Regions from separate parts of the Pantoea sp. SGAir0184 genome, predicted to be linked through region 1. Evidence: predicted binding sites of a transcription regulator. Region 1 holds the regulator's gene; the other holds the start of a gene.
The links. Region 1 encodes Fur, which represses iron uptake genes when iron is present. Its sites were predicted from a motif close to ATAATAATGAGAACNACTATCAA; they were not measured.
Positions count from the first base shown of each region.

Region 1 (3,416 bases):
AATTTGCCGCGGATGCTTTTTTCGCCGCGGTCGGGCCGATAAATGTTTAAATCGCGCAGCGCCTTTCCGCCGTTCGCGCCCACGCAGTTTCACAAACCATGGCAAAAGAACAGACAGATCGTACCACGCTCGATCTCTTCGCAGACGAGCGGCGTCCCGGTCGCCCTAAAACCAGTCCGCTGTCGCGCGATGAGCAGCTGCGCATTAATAAGCGCAACCAGCTGAAGCGCGACCGGGTGCGCGGCCTGCGCCGCGTTGAGCTGAAAATGTCCAGCGAAGCGGTCGACGCGCTTAATACGCTGGCCGAGCAGCAGAACATCAGCCGCAGTGAACTGATTGAACAAATGCTGCTGGCGCAGCTCAAACTGGCGTAACGTGCGCAGACCGCACGCTGGAACACAAACTCAGCGCTTTACACATTCCGCGCTTTTCGCCGGTCTGCTATCATTCGCATAACTGTGTCGTCTTCTGACTTACTTTCACAATCAGGATTTAAGAGGTTACTCACTCCATGGCAATCGTAGGCATTTTCTTCGGCAGCGATACCGGCAACACTGAAAACATTGCAAAAATGATCCAGAAACAACTGGGTAAAGATGTCGCCGAAGTGCATGACATTGCTAAGAGCACCAAAGAAGATCTCGAAGCATTCGATATTCTGCTGCTGGGTATTCCGACCTGGTACTACGGTGAAGCCCAGTGCGACTGGGATGACTTCTTCCCGACGCTGGAAGAGATTGATTTCAACGGTAAGCTGGTAGCGCTGTTTGGCTGCGGCGATCAGGAAGATTATGCCGAGTACTTCTGTGACGCGATGGGCACCATTCGCGACATCATTGAGCCAAACGGCGCAGTGATTGTGGGCCACTGGCCAACCGAAGGTTACCACTTCGAAGCCTCTAAAGGTCTGGCAGACGACAAACACTTCCTTGGCCTCGCCATCGATGAAGATCGTCAGCCTGAACTGACTAACGAGCGCGTCGACAAATGGGTTAAGCAGATCTTTGACGAGCTGCAGCTGCAGGCGATCATCGAAGCCTGATGCTTTCCTGTCCGATGTGGGCGCTGGCTCACATCGGGCAATGGAATTACCTATAAAAATAATAGCTACGGTTTTTTAACTTTTTCCCTCAATTCTGTAGAATACCCGCAACGGTCATCTGCTTATTCCTCGGGCATCAGACTGAGACTGCGCGAAAAGGAACATCGATCTGCACGATCCCGCTGAGGTTCACGACATTTCTCCTTACAGCATCCGGGGAATTGTCCGCCGCAGCCGGTTTTCATTTCGCAGGCTGAGCTCTATAATGAGACGCAAATGAGAATGCGCGTTGACCACACATTCAAGGCCTTTGCGCCGTAAGTGACTAGCAAAGTAACAGGACAATATCCGCATGACTGACAACAACTCCGCATTGAAAAAGGCTGGCCTGAAAGTCACGCTGCCCAGACTGAAGATTCTGGAAGTGCTTCAGGGACCCGGACCCGAGTCCCATCATGTCAGTGCGGAAGATTTGTACAAACGCCTGATCGACATGGGCGAAGAGATTGGTCTGGCGACGGTATACCGTGTTCTGAACCAGTTTGACGACGCCGGCATCGTGACGCGTCATAACTTCGAAGGCGGGAAATCCGTGTTCGAACTGACCCAGCAGCATCATCATGATCACCTGATTTGCCTCGACTGCGGCAAAGTGATCGAGTTTAGCGATGAATCTATCGAAACGCGTCAGCGTGAGATTGCGACACGCCACGGTATCAAACTCAGCAACCACAGCCTGTATCTGTACGGCCACTGTGCGCTGGGAGACTGCCGCGAAGACGAGACGCTCCACGATCAGTAATTGAATATGCTATGCAGTATAAAAAAACCGGTGCCAGGCACCGGTTTTTTTATGGCTGCGTTCAGGCGACCAGCGTTTCCTGCAAATAGCGCCAGCGCGGAACCGGCGTGCTGCAGTCCAGCACCGCCAGCGAAATGCGGGTCTGGTTGTTGCCGTTAAGCATTTGCAGTTCGTGATACTGAATGGTCACTTCCTGCTGCTGCTGGGAAATGATGGCATGCTCACTGGTGGCGATTCGCATCCCTTCCCGCTGCCCGTGCAGTTTGCGAAACAGGGTTTCAGTGTCATTGAGATCGAGCTGTTTGCCTTGCGGCGTCACCATTTTGAAGTCGGGATGAAAGTGCGACAGCAGCAGATCCATACTGTCATCGCTGCCTTCGGCCTGATTAAAAATACGTTCGATAAGCTGATGTAAAACCACCACGCTATGTTTGGCTTCCAGAGCGAGACTTGTCATTTTTCTTCCTTCGCTAACCCGCACAGCAACATTTAAGAGCGCATAGCCTACCTGAAAATAACGATTTCACACGGGTAAATTAGTTAATTTTATTAAAGTCAGATTAGTCGTAATCGCGCGTAATTACTGTTTTTTGTCTGGTTCAGCATAATCGATTCCCGTTTGCAGATAACGGGCAATAAAAAAGGGCGATTGCTCGCCCTTTGCTGATCATATCGTGCTATCAAGCAGTAAAATTATTCGCCGATTTTTGCCCAGGTATCACGCAGACCCACGGTGCGGTTGAACACCAGTTTCGACGGCTGCGAGTACACGCTGTCTGCGCAGAAGTAACCTTCGCGCTCAAACTGATACGGTGCCAGCGCGCTGGCGGCACGCAGACCCGGCTCAACGAAGCCCTGTTTGATCTCCAGCGAGTTCGGGTTAATGGTGGTGAGGAAATCCTCGGCCGCGCCCGGGTTTGGCACGCTGAACAGACGATCGTACAGACGGAATTCGGCAGGCAGCGCGTGAATCGCCGATACCCAATGGATAACGCCTTTCACCTTGCGGCCATCGGCCGGATCTTTGCTCAGGGTGTCGACATCGCAGGTAGCGTAGATGCAGGTGATGTTGCCGGCTTCATCTTTCGCCACGCGCTCGGCACGAATGACATAAGCGTTGCGCAGACGAACTTCTTTACCCAGCACCAGACGTTTGTACTGCTTGTTGGCCTCTTCACGGAAGTCGGCGCGATCGATCCACACCTCACGGCTGAACGGCACCTCACGCGTGCCCATCTCCGGCTTGTTCGGATGGTTCGGCATGCTGATGATTTCTTCATGCCCGGCCGGCAGGTTCTCGATCACCACTTTCAGCGGATCCAGCACCGCCATAGCGCGCGGCGCGTTCTCGTTGAGGTCGTCACGAATGCACGACTCCAGCGACGCCATCTCAACAATGTTGTCCTGCTTGGTCACACCAATACGGCGGCAGAATTCGCGGATTGACGCCGCGCTATAGCCACGACGGCGCAGACCGGATACGGTCAGCATGCGCGGATCGTCCCAGCCTTCAACAATCTTCTCGCTCACCAGCTGCGTCAGCTTACGCTTCGACATCACCGCATATTCCAG
Region 1 covers NZ_CP028050.1:2,995,041-2,998,456, forward strand. Annotated here, with positions in the region: gene ybfE (LexA regulated protein) at 99-374, shown strand; gene fldA (flavodoxin FldA) at 512-1,042, shown strand; gene fur (ferric iron uptake transcriptional regulator) at 1,395-1,844, shown strand; gene C1N60_RS14210 (hypothetical protein) at 1,906-2,301, opposite strand; gene glnS (glutamine--tRNA ligase) at 2,538-3,416, opposite strand, start outside.

Region 2 (3,416 bases), 680 kb from region 1:
CGCCTTTCAGCGGTGCCTGCAGGCGGCTGAGAGTGCGCAGCAGGGTGGATTTACCGCAGGCGTTAGGGCCGATAATCACGGTCAGCTCCCCTTGCGGAATCGCCACCGAGAGATTTTCCGCCACCACTTTTTTGTCATAACCCAGCGTCAGGCCTTCGCCATACAGCCGAGAAGGAATATCGATCATTGGCGTCGCGCCTCCCGCACCAGTAATGCAATCAGATAGAGTCCGCCCAGGCTGACGGTGATCACGCCAACCGGCAGTTGATAAGGCAGGAACAGATGCTGCGCGGCATAATCGGCGGCGCACAACAGCAGCGCGCCGCACAGCGCCGCCAGCCACAACGCGCCTTTTTCCCCGCCGCTCAGCCGGCGCGCAATCTGCGGTGCCAGCAGCGCCACGAACGAGATCGGCCCCGCCAGCGCGGTGGACGCCGCGGTCAGCAGCACGCCCAGCAGCATCAGCCACAGGCGGCTGCGCTCCACCGGCACGCCGAGCGCGCAGGCGGTGTCGTCGCCCATCTCCAGCAGACGCATGCGGCGCGTTAACAGCGCCACCAGCAGCAGCGACAGCAGCAGCACCGTCACCACCGGCGGCGTTTTCGCCCAGGTGATGCCGTTAAGCGAGCCGGCGCTCCACAGCCCGGCGCTGAGCGCCGACTCCAGCGAAGCGCTGATAATCAGCCAGGCATTGAGCGCCATCAGCAGCGCACGCACGCTGATGCCCACGATGATTAACCGAAACGTTTCCACCCCGTTGCGCCAGGCAAACAGATACACCAGCGCAGCCGTCGCGATACCGCCGATCAGCGCGGCCCCGGTCATCGCGGTAATACTTTGATTGAACAGCACCAGCGCCACCAACACGCCGCTGTAAGCGCCGGTATTGAAGCCGAGAATATCCGGGCTGCCGAGCGGGTTACGCAGCAGCGACTGAAAAATTGCCCCGCTGACACCCAGCGCCGCACCGATCAGCAGCGCCATCAGCACGCGCGGCAGCCGCCACTCCACCACAATCAGCTGCACATTAGCCGCTCCCTGCCCGCGCAGCGCCTGCCACACCTGCTCCGCCGTAATCGGCAGCGCACCGCGCGTCAGCGCCAGCCATGTCAGCAGCGCACACGCTAATAGCAGCCAGCCGCCATGCAACCAGGCACGCCGCGTCATAGTCCACCTCGCCCGCGCTGGCGCCGCACCAGCAAAATCAGCATCGGCGCGCCAAGGATGGCGGTCACAATTGAGACACGCAGTTCGCCTGCCACCATCATCCGCCCCAGAATATCCGCCGCCAGCAGCAGCGCCGGGGTGATCAGCGCCGTCGCCGGCAGCAGCCAGCGGTGATCGTTGCCCACCAGCCAGCGGGCAAAATGCGGCGTCATCAGGCCGATAAAAGCGATCGGCCCGACGGCGGCGGTCGCCGCGCCGCTCAGTAAGGCAATCGCCAGCAGGCCCAGCAGTTGGGTGCGCACCACGCGCGTACCCAGCGCCGCCGCCATATCACCGCCCATGCTCAGGCTGTTCAGCGATTGCGCCAGACCCAGCGCCAGCGCCGCACCGGCCAGCACCGCCGGGCTCAGGGTACGCAACACGCTGAAATCGCGGATATCCAGCGAGCCGCTTTGCCAGAAGCGCAGGTGATCGTAAATGTCCGGATTGAGCAGCGACAGGCCGGAGGTTAAGCCCTCCAGCACCGCCGCCAGCGCCACGCCCGCCAGCGTCAGACGCACCGGATTGACGCGCCCGCCGCCCATCGCGCCAATCACCGTCATCAGCAGCGCCGCCAGCAGCGCGCCGCTGAAGGCCAGCGTCAGCCACTGCAGCGGGGAGTCCGCCCCCAGCAGCGCGATGCCGAGCACGATGGCAAAACCGGCGCCGGCGTTCACGCCCAGAATGCCCGGCTCGGCCAGCGGATTACGCGTAAGACTCTGCATCAGCGCGCCCGCCAGCCCCAGCGCCACGCCCGCCAGCAGCCCGGCCAGCGTGCGCGGCAGGCGCGCATCGCGCACGATGATGCACTCCGCGCTGGAGCAGGAGGCGGTGAGAGCGTGATACACATCGGAAAGCGGTATTGATTTGGCACCCAGCATCAGACTGAGCGCCATGAGGAGCAAAAGCAGAATCCCTGAGCCTGCTAATGCACGGATCTGGCGCATAGCGTTCTAAACCTTCACTGTTCGACGTCGTTGCGGTGCAACGTAATGTGATAATGATATTTGTTATCGTTATTACTCGCGTTTGCCTATGTTACCATGAGTCGCCTCGCGGATGATGAGGAAAATTGGTGCAAAAAGGCGAAACAATGAACAAACCCTCTCACTTTATCGATCTCTCACTGCTGAAAACCCACGCGGCGTTTCGCGCGGTGTTTATTGCGCGTTTTATCTCGATTGTGGCGCTCGGTATGCTGGCCGTTGCCGTGCCGGTGCAGATTCAGCAGATGACCCATTCACCGTTGCTGGTGGGCCTCGCCGTCACACTGTCCGCTGCCGGCATGTTTACTGGCCTGCTGACCGGCGGCGTGCTGGCCGATCGCTATGAGCGTAAGAAGTTGATCCTGTTTGCCCGCACCACCTGCGGGCTGGGCTTTGTCGCGCTGGCGATAAATGCCGCGCTGCCCGCGCCTTCGCTGCTGGCGGTCTATCTGCTGGGCTTGTGGGACGGCTTTTTCGGTGCGATTGGCGTCACGGCGCTGCTGGCCGCTACGCCGGCGCTGGTGGGACGCGAAAACATTATGCAGGCCGGCGCGATCACCATGCTGACGGTGCGCTTCGGCTCGATTTTATCGCCGGCAATTGCTGGTGTGGTGATCGCGCACGGCGGCGTGCTGTGGAATTACGGACTGACCGCCTTCGGCACGCTGCTGACGGTGCTGACGCTGCTGCAGCTACCTGCGCTGCCCCCGCCTCCGCAGCCGCGCGAGCATCCGCTGCGGGCGCTGGCAACCGGCGTGCAGTTCCTGTTCGCCAGCCCGCTGGTCGGCATGGTGGCGCTGACCGGTGCGCTGGTGACGCTGGCCAGCGCCATCCGCGTGCTGTACCCGGCGCTGGCACCGCACTGGTCAGTCAGCGCCGACCAGCTAGGTATGCTGTACGCCGCCGTGCCGCTCGGTGCCGCCGTGGGTGCATTTACCAGCGGCAGGCTGAAACAGGCGGCGCGCCCTGGGCGGCTGGTGCTGGGCAGTGCCGTGGCCGGTTTCGTCGCCCTGGGCCTGTTCAGCCTGATGCCGACGCTGTGGCTGGCGCTGCTGTGTCTGGCGGGCTTCGGCTATTTCAGTGCCATCAACAGCCTGGTGCAGTACGCGATGATTCAGCTGCTGACGCCGGATCATCTGCTGGGCCGCATCAACAGCCTGTGGACGGCGCAGAACGTGTGCGGCGATGCCCTCGGCGCCGCGCTGATTGGTGCCCTCGGTTCGT
Region 2 covers NZ_CP028050.1:3,670,684-3,674,099, forward strand. Annotated here, with positions in the region: gene C1N60_RS17425 (ATP-binding cassette domain-containing protein) at 1-187, opposite strand, end outside; gene fepG (iron-enterobactin ABC transporter permease) at 184-1,167, opposite strand; gene fepD (Fe(3+)-siderophore ABC transporter permease) at 1,164-2,153, opposite strand; gene entS (enterobactin transporter EntS) at 2,300-3,416, shown strand, end outside.
Region 2: fepD (Fe(3+)-siderophore ABC transporter permease) is a predicted target of Fur. The motif match lies at 2,207-2,229, and genes of this name have one in related genera.